Regions from separate parts of the Neobacillus sp. K501 genome, predicted to be linked through region 1. Evidence: riboswitches for the same ligand, from Rfam matches in the RefSeq annotation. Region 1 holds a riboswitch; the other holds the start of a gene.
The links. Region 1 has a riboswitch for lysine ahead of ACWM35_RS13410 (amino acid permease). Riboswitches for the same ligand answer to the same signal wherever they lie in the genome.

Region 1 (6,010 bases):
CAAGCCTTAATAAAGGATTTGTACAGAAATACGGAAAGTTACATAGAAGCAAAGGTACAATTGTCTGGTTGGATTCGCACCATTCGCGATTCGAAAACATTTGGTTTTATTGAATTAAATGACGGTAGCTTTTTCAAAGGTGTTCAGATTGTGTTTGACGAACATTTGGAAAATTTCAAAGAAATTGCGAAGCTACCGATAAGTTCAACCGTTAAAGTAGTAGGAGATTTCATTCACACTCCGCAAGCAAAACAGCCTTTTGAAATTAAGGCGACAGAAATTGCGATCGAAGGCGTATCAAACGTTGACTATCCATTACAAAAGAAAAAGCATTCCTTTGAATATTTAAGAACGATTTCGCATTTACGCCCAAGAACAAATACGTTCTCAGCGGTATTCCGAATTCGTTCATTAGCTTCTTATGCGATTCATAAGTTTTTCCAAGAAAAAGGATTTGTCTATGTCCACTCACCAATCATTACCGGAAGTGATACAGAGGGTGCAGGTGAAATGTTCAGAGTCACGACCCTTGATATGGACAACCTTCCAAAAAATGAAGAAGGTAAAGTGGATTTAACAAAGGATTTCTTTAACAAAGAAACCAACTTAACAGTAAGCGGACAATTATCAGCTGAAGCCTTTGCATTAGCCTTCCGCAACGTCTACACTTTCGGCCCAACGTTTAGAGCGGAAAACTCTAACACAGCTAGACATGCAGCAGAATTCTGGATGATTGAACCTGAATTAGCCTTTGCTGAGCTTCCAGATATCATGGATCTTGCCGAAGACATGGTTAAATATGTGATTGGTTATGTGCTCGAAGAAGCTCCAGAAGAAATGAACTTCTTCAATAGCTTTATTGAAAAAGGTTTATTAGACCGTCTGCAAAATGCTCACAAAGCGGAATTCGGCCGTGTAACCTATTCGGAAGCCATTGAATTATTAAAAGAGTCAGGAGAGAACTTTGCTTATCCTGTTGAATGGGGACTCGATCTGCAAACGGAGCATGAACGCTTCCTTTGTGAAAAAGTATTTAAAAAGCCAGTATTTGTGACCGATTATCCAAAAGAAATCAAAGCTTTCTATATGAGATTGAATGAGGATAACAAAACTGTTGCTGCGACAGATTTACTTGTACCTGGAATTGGTGAATTAATTGGCGGAAGTCAGCGTGAAGAACGTGAAGAGATTCTTGCTGGTAAAATTAATGAGCTTGGTATGAATGAGGAAGATTACTGGTGGTATCTTGAACTAAGAAAATACGGTGGGACAAAACACTCAGGTTATGGACTGGGCTTCGAACGTCTAATCATGTACTTAACAGGGATGTCCAATATCCGAGATGTGATTCCATTCCCAAGAACGACGGGTAATGCAGAATTTTAAGTTGAATAAGAAAAGAAGACCAAACAATCGTGTTTGGTCTTCTTTTGCTTCATTTCATTGACTTTGTAATTCTTCTTCAAAATAGAATGTACCGGGACGTTCCTTAACGGTATATGAATATCTTTTCATATTTTTTACATATTGCCATTTTAGGATGGTTACTTCTTCGCCTGTTTCTTTAATATTTACAGTTTGACCGTTACTGAATCGGTTCGTTGAGTTTCTCATTGTAAACACTCCTTTATCACTGCAATTTAAGTATACCACATATATAATCCTAGTCTTTCCTATCAATAAATTATTTAATGTGTTATGCTAATGAAAAAAGTGAGGTGTCATTTTGACCAATTATAAAGCAAAAAAGAGTAACCTCAAAGAATTGCTTTCCAAAAACAGCATGAATTTGGAGCGATTAGAAGAAAATACCAGCATTCCGATGAGCCAGCTAAATGATTACATGACAAAGAAAGTTATGAATTTAAGTACAGCCATGACCATTTCAAAAGAGTTAAATTGTCAGATTGAGGATTTATACGTTTGGGTACCGGAAGAATAAATGAATTTACACAAAGCTTAAAAGAGCGTTAAAACATTTATAGCAGATCCGAACATTATGGGGTCTGCTTTTTGTTATTTGATGGGTGGCGTGGATGTGGTAGTTGTCACGAAATGTTCACTATTTTGGTCATAAATAACGGAAAGTCGGTCATATTTTTAAAAAATTCGAGCATAATTCCTCATTTCACGGTCATACCAGCCAAGTATCCGGTCATAACCAAATCCACATACAAAAAAACACGCGACCAATTCGCGTGTTTTTAACCTTTATACCTCTAAATCTACTTTCTCTAATGGAATGACTTTGGTTTTTTTCGTGAATTTATAGCCGAGCCATAAGATCAAAAATAAGGGTAGTCCAATATATGATACCAAAACACCTTTCCAATCAATCTGATCACCCATAAAGGCGGAGTAATTTTGCCCGAGAACAACAATTCCACAAAGAACAAATGCGAAAATCGGTCCAAATGGGAAAAATTTCGATTGATAAGGCAGAACGCTTAAATCTTTTCCTTGAGCATGAAATGCTTTTCTGAAACGGTAGTGACAGATGGCGATCCCGAGCCATGCGATAAAACCGGACATACCTGAAGCATTTAATAACCATACATAAACGGTTCCGTCGCCAAAGAAGGAGGCAAGAAACGCAAGACACCCAACTAATGCAGTTGCAATGAGTGCATTTGCAGGAACGCCGTGTTTGTTCAGTTTACCAAGGAATTTTGGTGCTTTGCCTTGACGAGCTAGATCCCAAAGCATACGAGCAGAGGCATACATACCTGAATTTCCTGCTGATAATAAAGCTGTTAAAATGATCGCATTCATGACGGAGGCAGCAAATGCAATCCCGGCATTTTCGAATACGAGTGTGAAGGGGCTAACGGTAACATCACTGTTTGCTAAATTACTATCTGTATATGGGATCAGCAATCCGATAACAAGAATCGCTAACACATAAAATAAGAGAATTCGCCAAAACACCGTTTTTACCGCTTTAGGAATCGATTTTCCTGGATCTTCGGTTTCGCCAGCAGCGACACCAAGTAATTCTGTTCCTTGGAAGGAGAAACCTGCTGCCATAAAAATCCCGAGCAATGCCATAAATCCGCCATTGAATGGGGCATCACCAATCGTAAAGTTTTCAAAACCAACTGCGTGATCACCCATAATACCGAAGATCATTAATGTGCCAGTAATAATGAAAATAATGACCGTTACAACTTTTATTAAAGAGAACCAATACTCAGTTTCTCCAAAGCCTTTTACAGAAAGATAATTGATCAGAAAAATAATAACTAAAAATAAACTGCTCCATAATAAGGATGGGCTGTCTGGAAACCAAAACTTCATGACCATGGTTACGGCAGCTAATTCTGCGGCAATCGTAATTGCCCAGTTGTACCAGTAGTTCCAACCAAGGGCAAAACCTAGGGAAGGATCAACGAACTTTGTTGCGTACGTACTAAAGCTTCCAGCAACTGGCATGTACGCTCCCATCTCCGCAAGACTTGTCATCAAAAAGTAAACCATTACACCAATAATGAGATAGGCTAGAAGGGCTCCACCTGGACCTGCAGAATGAATGGCACCGCCAGTGGCGAGGAATAAACCAGTTCCAATTGTTCCGCCTAATGAAATCATTGTTAAGTGGCGGGATTTTAATCCGCGTCTTAGTTCGGTTGTTGGCTGTTCAATTGTTTGGGTTTGAACAGACTCTTTTCTTACCTGTGCTGTTTGCATGAAAATAACTCCTTTTTCTTGTTTTTCTTTTTCGAGAAGGAGTTTGGAATACAAAAAATGCCACCGATAAGATTCGATGGCATTCCTAATACCCCGCATCATACCTTCCGAAAGATAGCTCAACACAATTGACTGGTAGGGACAATTGTGACAGTTCTGTTCCTATTTGGAGACAGCCCCAGCCTGCTTTTCCAGAGAAGAAAGCAAACTTCGGCGATTTTTCCTTTTAAACGGAGTCATGGATGTCTCAGCATCTCGTCCGCTTTACTTATAAAAACCGCGACCTCTACCTCATCGGTTTGATGAGGATTTATCATATTCAATTAATCTAATAATAAATTTTAATGGATTTTTCTATTAAGTCAACCAATAATGAAATATGCAGAATAATAAATCTATTACTTTTGGATAATTTTACTGATTATTAATTATTATTATAAAAAACTATTATATTTACATGGATTGATTGAATAGGGTATTATTTTTTATTAAGTATGCGTTTGCTTTAGGAGGATAAAATCATGCAGTTTCTTGGATTGATTGTTGGTTCTTTCATAATTGTTTCAGCGTTTAACCTATTCTTAATCCCCCATGAAATATTAAGCAGTGGGATGAGCGGCCTTTCCATGATAATAGGAATGATTACTCCTCTCGATACAGGGTTGGCCAACTTTCTATTAAACCTTCCTTTACTCATTATTGGTTATAAAATGCTCGGTAGAAAATTTATTATGAATACGATATTTTCTGTTGTCATAATATCAATAGGACTTTATCTTGTTCCGGTACATATCGTCGCGGATGACAAGATTCTTTCATCTATTTTCGGGGGTGCTTTAACGGGTCTTGGTGTCGGACTTGTGTTTCGGTGCTCTGGATCAACTGGTGGCTTTGATATTATTGGAATGATTGTTTCGAGAAAGAGAGATTTTCCAATAGGAATCTTACTATCAGGAATGAACGCCATTGTGATTGTCATAAGTGGATTTTTATTTGATTGGGATTCTGCCCTATATACACTTGTTTCTATCTTTGTCACTGGGAAAGTAGTGGATGCGATTTATACGGATCATGTTAAATTAACGGTCATGATCATTACCGAAAAAGGGGAGGAAATGCGCCAGCACTTATTGACGAATTTATATCGCGGATTAACGATTATGAATGGTGTTGGAGGCTATTCAAATGATAGCCGGCAGGTTCTAATTTCCGTCATTTCACGTTACGAATTAAATGATGTAAAGACTCTTATTACAGAAGTGGATCCGCAAGCATTTGTGAATATAACCGAAACAATAGAAGTGATGGGGCTATTTCACCGTCCTAGCACAACGTAAGAAATACCTCTAGTGAACTAGAGGTATTTCTTTATGCTTAATTATTAATATATTTTTCAAAAACAAAGCCAAAGTCTTTCACACAGTATTGCTTTTTCGTATTTTCTAACCATTCAAATGCTGCTTGGTTTAACATTTTAAATTGCACCACCAAATTACTGTCGGGACTTGTCACACGGCCTAATGTCGTGGAAGCAACATCAAGACTTTGTTTTGCAAATTGAAGCGAAATATCGTTTTCGTGCGTAATTTCTGAAATTTTGATAAGGGCTTTGTACAAATCCTTTACTTCTTCAATATGTTTTTTATGAACATCGATGGAAAATGGCTGTGAGCCGATTTTAAATTTGACTTCAACGTCAAGGTCGACAGTTCCGGCTGTTTCAAGCTTTACATCAGAAATTTTGTTTTTCACATAACTATAGCGGTGGAGCATCCTTTTTTTACTCGCGGCACTCGTACCATCTAAATGAATTAGCGCATTATTGGTAAAGCAATATTCATCTGATTTGGATTTTATTAAAAAATAGATCTTTTCATTATCCTCATGCATAACATAATCATCAGCATCAACCTTGTCATAATTTTCTGGTCTAATGACCGAACCTACATCACTTAAACCTAAAATATCAGAAGCCACTTTTCCAAACATGTTATCTACCTCGCTTTTTAAAAATAAATTCCATTCAAATGTACGAGTGAATCGTAAGAAAGTTTCAAACTTTTTTGAATGACAGAATAATTTATGCACGATTAAACGGAACTATTCTTTGATAGTTATTAACAAAGAATTCAGAAATCTGTTATAATGTAAAAATGAATTTGATGTAAGAGGAGAAATTATACATGCGTCCAATCATCTTAGGCGTTTTTGCCGCATTCTTTTTTGCCTTTACGTTTATTTTAAATAGATCCATGGAATTAGAAGGTGGAAGCTGGATTTGGAGTGCTTCCCTGAGATATTTCTTCATGATTCCTTTTCTTTT
Region 2 (6,010 bases), on a different contig from region 1:
TTGCAGATTTCTGGGCTCCATGGTGCGGTCCTTGTAAAATGATTGCTCCTGTTCTTGAAGAATTAGATTCCGAAATGAGCGATAAAGTAAAAATCGTTAAATTAGATGTAGACGAAAACCAAGAAACAGCTGCTAAATACGGCGTTATGAGTATTCCTACATTACTTGTTTTCAAAAATGGCGAAGTGGTTGACAAAGTAGTCGGCTTCCAACCAAAAGATGCTTTAGCAAGCGTACTTGAAAAACACGTTTAAGCCTTGAAGGTAAACCTTAGCTCACAGCAGCTAAGGTTTTTTAATTTCTGGTAATGGTAACAAAGTACTGCTTTTCTTTACAGGACATTTGTTTTAAAATTTTAAGATAGTAATAAAAACTAGACGGAGAGAGGAGCAGTCGGAATGAACGAAAACATTAAACAGAAACTGACTTTGCTGCCTGATCAGCCTGGCTGCTACTTAATGAAAGACCGTCAGGGAACGATCATTTATGTAGGTAAAGCAAAAATCTTAAAAAATCGGGTTCGCTCTTATTTTAACGGGTCACATGACGGAAAAACGTTGAGGCTGGTTCAAGAGATCGAGGACTTTGAATATATCGTTACATCGTCGAATATTGAGGCCCTGCTATTGGAGCTTAATTTAATCAAGAAGTATGATCCTAAATACAATATTATGTTAAAGGATGATAAAACCTATCCGTTTATCAAACTGACAGCGGAAAGGCATCCAAAACTGATCATAACGAGGAAAGTAAAAAAAGATAAAGGAAAATATTTTGGTCCTTATCCCAACGTCATGGCAGCCAATGAAACGAAAAAGCTGCTGGATCGAATCTACCCGTTACGAAAATGCTCGACCCTTCCGGATCGGGTCTGTCTGTATTACCATTTGGGGCAGTGCCTGGCACCATGTGTCAACGAGGTTGAGGAAGCACAATACAAGGAAATGACCGATGAAATTACCCGCTTTTTAAATGGTGGTTTTAAGGATATTAAAAAAGACCTAACTGAAAAAATGACCGCTGCTTCTGAGGAACTAGATTTTGAGCGGGCAAAGGAATTTCGCGATAAAATCATTCATATTGAAACCATTATGGAAAAGCAGAAAATCACGATGACCGATTTTACGGACCGTGATGTCTTTGGCTATTCGGTTGATAAAGGCTGGATGTGTGTTCAAGTATTTTTTGTAAGGCAAGGTAAATTAATCGAGCGGGATGTTTCGATGTTTCCGATTTACAATGAGTCAGAAGAGGAAATTCTTACATTTCTTGGTCAATTTTATGAAAAAGCCAATCATATAAAACCAAAAGAAATTTTAATCCAGGACGAAATTGATTTAAGTTTGGCTGAACAACTTCTTCAAGTAAAAGTGTTAAAGCCACAGCGAGGCCCGAAAAAGGATTTAGTTAAGATGGCGATAAAGAATGCAGGCATCGCCTTAAATGAGAAGTTTTCTTTGATAGAAAAGGATGAGGATCGAACCATTAAAGCGGTTGAAAATTTAGGAGAAATGATGGGGATCTATACGCCGCATCGAATTGAGGCATTCGATAACTCAAATATCCAAGGGACAGATCCGGTCTCAGCTTTGGTTGTTTTTATTGATGGGAAGCCGAATAAACGGGAATACCGTAAATATAAGATTAAAACCGTTAAGGGACCTGACGACTATGAATCCATGCGTGAGGTAACGCGTAGACGATATTCCAGGGTACTAAAGGAAGGACTGCCGTTGCCGGATTTAATTATCATCGATGGCGGCAAAGGTCATATTGAAGCGGTAAGGGATGTTCTTGAAAATGAACTTGGTTTAGATATTCCGCTTTCGGGCTTAGCCAAGGATGAACGGCATCGAACCTCACAGCTTTTATACGGAAACCCGCTTGAAATCGTTCCGCTGGCAAGAAATAGCCAGGAGTTTTATTTATTACAGAGAATCCAGGATGAGGTCCACCGGTTTGCGATTACCTTCCATCGCCAAACCCGAGGAAAAAGTGCCTTTCAGTCCTTGCTGGATGATATTCCTGGAATCGGCGAGAAACGGAAAAAGCAATTGTTAAAGCAATTTGGCTCTGTTAAGAAAATGAAGGAAGCCACGATCGAGGATTTTAGAGAAATAGGAATTCCGCTTAATGTGGCAGAAGAACTGATCAAAAAACTTCAGTCCTAGTTATTGTCGGAAAAATGGGACTATGCTATAATGAGTGAAAATTATATTACTATCACTTTAATATACTAAAGTGAAGGTAGAGGTGCGAGCTTCAAGAGTAATGATTCGGAGAAGGATGAGCTTCTGTGAAGAATCATGAAAGGGGATGTTCGCCGAAGTGGAGAGAGTCTCATTTCTTTCTTTGCTGGTCCAGTGTTGAATAAATACTGGATTGTCAAGACATTGTCTTGGAGAGCTATCTTACATTGTCCTGCGCAAAAGATTTTTTCTTTGTGTATTTTTAAAGCAATGAGATACCCTTCTCATTGCTTTTTATTTTTTGTGGCAAAATAATGATAGCGAACAAATAACTGAAAGCAGGGGAAATGATGGGTTTAATTGTTCAAAAATTTGGAGGAACCTCCGTCGGTAGCGTCGAAAGAATTATAAATGTAGTAGAACGAGTTAAAGCAGAAACCGAGCAGGGGAACCAGGTGGTTGTTGTCGTTTCAGCGATGGGGAAATCAACGGATCAGTTAGTAAGTTTAGCGAGAGAAATTTCTAATCAGCCCAATAAGAGGGAAATGGATATGCTTTTATCAACAGGCGAGCAGGTTACAATCGCCTTACTGTCAATGGCATTAAATGAGCAGGGACTGCCGGCTGTTTCCTTTACTGGCTGGCAAGCGGGAATCTCAACAGAGTCTGTCCACGGAAATGCCAGGATAACAAACATCAATACCGAGGCAATAAAGGGGGAGCTCTCTGAGGGAAAAGTAGTGATTGTGGCAGGATTCCAGGGTTTGACTGATACTGGCGAGATTACAACACTTGGCCGCGGTGGATCTGATACAACTGCGGTTGCATTAGCAGCTGCTCTGGGCGCAGATAAGTGCGATATCTATACAGATGTTACTGGGGTGTTCACAACTGACCCAAGATATGTGAAAAGTGCACGTAAACTTTTATCCGTCTCCTATGATGAAATGCTTGAGCTCGCTAATTTGGGTGCTGGTGTCCTTCACCCTAGAGCAGTTGAGTTTGCGAAAAATTACCAAGTTCGGCTTGAGGTTCGCTCAAGCATGGAAAATATAGAAGGAACAGTGATTGAGGAGGAAGCATCAATGGAACAAAATTTAGTTGTCCGTGGGGTTGCATTTGAAGATGAAATTACGAAGGTCAGTGTATTGGGGTTGAAAAACTCATTAACGAGCTTATCGACGATTTTTACGACACTTGCAGAAAATCATTTAAACGTAGACATTATTGTTCAAAGTACAACGGAAGCAGAAACAGCTAATTTGGCTTTTTCGATTAAAACGGAAGATTTAATGGATACATTAAGAGTTCTTGAAGACAATAAAGATTCGCTAAATTATGAACAACTGGATGCAGAGAATAAATTAGCGAAGGTCTCCATCGTCGGATCAGGAATGGTATCCAATCCAGGTGTAGCTGCAAAAATGTTTGAAGTTCTTGCAGTAAGCGGAATTCAAGTGAAAATGGTCAGCACGTCTGAAATCAAAGTATCGGCCGTTGTCGAAGAACAACATATGCTAAAAGCCGTCGAAACACTCCACCAAGCATTCGGACTCGCTGAGGAAAGGTAGAACGGTAGAAACTAAAACAACACAATCACGCAAATAAAATAAACGTAAGCAACCCAAAAAGCTCTCATTGAGATCATTCTCCAATGAAAGCTTTTTTGAGTTGAGGTTTGTTAGTGTACGCCTGAGGTGGACAGTGTCCACGAGCGGTGACAGGCACCACATTAAAGAGAGTCTTTTCGGTCCCATTTAACGGTGAATTGGACTTTGTTTGCTTTTTTTGCTGGGTGTTCGAAGGTTTCTGCTGTGACTTGTTTTTGGGTTTCGATTTGTTGGGCAAGGAAACCGGCTTCGATTTGGAAGTAGTGTTCGGCTTTTGATTTGACACGGGAGACGATGAGCGGGCTGAAGAGCTCGAATTCGATTTCATCTTTCCGTTCATTTTTGATTTCTAGCTGGCCCCATGAAGCTTTTGAGAAGAAATCAATAATTTCCTCCATTGTATTTAATGGATACTTACGTGCCAATCTTTTTCCGGCCCAATAAAGGATTTCAGGTGCATCTTTGCCTAAAATTTCAGGCAGGATGTTTTCCCTAATTAATTCATAGCCAAAAATGGAAACACTTCTTGGTTCCTCAGTTTGTAACTTTAATTCGACTGCAGTACTTTCATTCATTGTATTCCCCTCTTTCTACCATTCTATTATATACAATTCCTGTCTTGTTTCATTACTGAGTTTCAAATGGGAAATATTAGTGTGTATCCCAGAGGAGTATTGTTATTTCAACATACCAACCTAAATGTTCTATCATAACTATCATGTCCTAAACATTTTCCTCTCTTACCGATATCGATAAGGAATTAATTGTATTTCTATTGGGTTTATTAGTAAAAAATACCATATAAAATGTAAGCGATTTCATAACTATTATAATATCAATATATTTTAAAAATTTTATTTTTATAAGTGTTTTTGTGTATCCGTTTTCTTGACGCTCTATGATGATGGGAGTAAAATGGACATGTCACATAATTGTCACAGTGGTGCTAAGTTAATGATTTTTTCCGGGTGAGAACAATAGGGGAACAGGCTTAACATCATTTGAAAAATTCAAGGGGGGTAAATTATGGCGGGGAATCGAGAGTTTGCGTATCGGAGATTGCATTCATTGCTGGGAGTAATTCCAATCGGAATCTTTCTCATGCAGCATCTAGTAGTCAACCATTTTGCTACAGGAGGACCTGAGTCCTTTAACAGGGCATCAGATTTCATGGGAAGTCTTCCATTTAAAATTGTCCTAGAAACTGTAATTATTTATTTACCAATTTTATTTCATGCAATCTATGGGCTTTATATCGCCTTCACTGCGAAAAACAACACAAGTAAATTTGGGTTTTTTAGAAACTGGATGTTCATGCTCCAACGTATTTCAGGGGTAATCACATTGATTTTTATTACATGGCACGTTTGGCAAACACGTGTAGCAGCTGCTTTCGGCGCACATGTTAACTTTGACATGATGAATGAAATCTTATCATCACCATTTATGTTCGGATTCTATCTTATTGGTGTAATTTCAACTATTTTCCACTTTGCAAATGGTTTGTGGTCATTCTTGGTAAGCTGGGGGATTACGGTATCACCTCGTTCACAAGTAATTTCTACATACTTTACGATTGGTGTTTTCGTTGTTCTTTCTATTATTGGAGTTAGAACATTACTAGCTTTTGTTTAATATGTCGATAAAATATTGGATTTTGGATTAAAGGGAGTGAGTCACGATGAGTAAAGGTAAGGTGATCATAGTCGGCGGCGGTTTAGCTGGCTTGATGGCAACGATTAAGGTTGCAGAAGAAGGAACTCCAGTAGATTTATTTTCTCTTGTTCCTGTAAAACGTTCTCACTCTGTTTGTGCCCAAGGCGGTATGAACGGAGCTGTAAATACAAAAGGTGAAGGGGATTCTCCGTGGATTCACTTTGACGATACTGTTTATGGCGGAGACTTCCTAGCTAACCAGCCGCCGGTTAAGGCGATGTGTGAAGCAGCGCCAGGAATCATTCATTTAATGGACCGTATGGGTGTTATGTTTAACCGTACTCCTGAAGGACTATTGGACTTCCGCCGCTTCGGTGGTACACAGCATTCACGTACAGCCTTCGCTGGAGCCACTACTGGTCAACAGCTGCTTTATGCATTAGATGAGCAGGTTCGCCGTCACGAAGTTGCTGGTTTGGTTACAAAATATGAGGGCTGGGAGTTCTTAGGATCAGTCGTTGATGATGACGGTATATGCCGTGGAATAGTAGCACA

Region 2: another riboswitch for lysine. It lies ahead of ACWM35_RS07025 (aspartate kinase); the one in region 1 lies ahead of ACWM35_RS13410 (amino acid permease).

Annotation. Positions count from the first base shown of each region.
Region 1 is NZ_JBSLYA010000005.1:126,030-132,039, forward strand. It holds gene asnS (asparagine--tRNA ligase) at 1-1,386, shown strand, start outside; gene ACWM35_RS13400 (hypothetical protein) at 1,441-1,614, opposite strand; gene ACWM35_RS13405 (helix-turn-helix domain-containing protein) at 1,727-1,942, shown strand; gene ACWM35_RS13410 (amino acid permease) at 2,212-3,687, opposite strand; lysine riboswitch at 3,795-3,984, opposite strand; gene ACWM35_RS13415 (YitT family protein) at 4,206-5,024, shown strand; gene ACWM35_RS13420 (PH domain-containing protein) at 5,062-5,676, opposite strand; gene ACWM35_RS13425 (DMT family transporter) at 5,871-6,010, shown strand, end outside.
Region 2 is NZ_JBSLYA010000002.1:494,985-500,994, reverse strand. It holds gene trxA (thioredoxin) at 1-254, shown strand, start outside; gene uvrC (excinuclease ABC subunit UvrC) at 399-2,171, shown strand; lysine riboswitch at 2,241-2,417, shown strand; gene ACWM35_RS07025 (aspartate kinase) at 2,540-3,760, shown strand; gene ACWM35_RS07020 (YslB family protein) at 3,922-4,374, opposite strand; gene ACWM35_RS07015 (succinate dehydrogenase cytochrome b558 subunit) at 4,826-5,434, shown strand; gene sdhA (succinate dehydrogenase flavoprotein subunit) at 5,481-6,010, shown strand, end outside.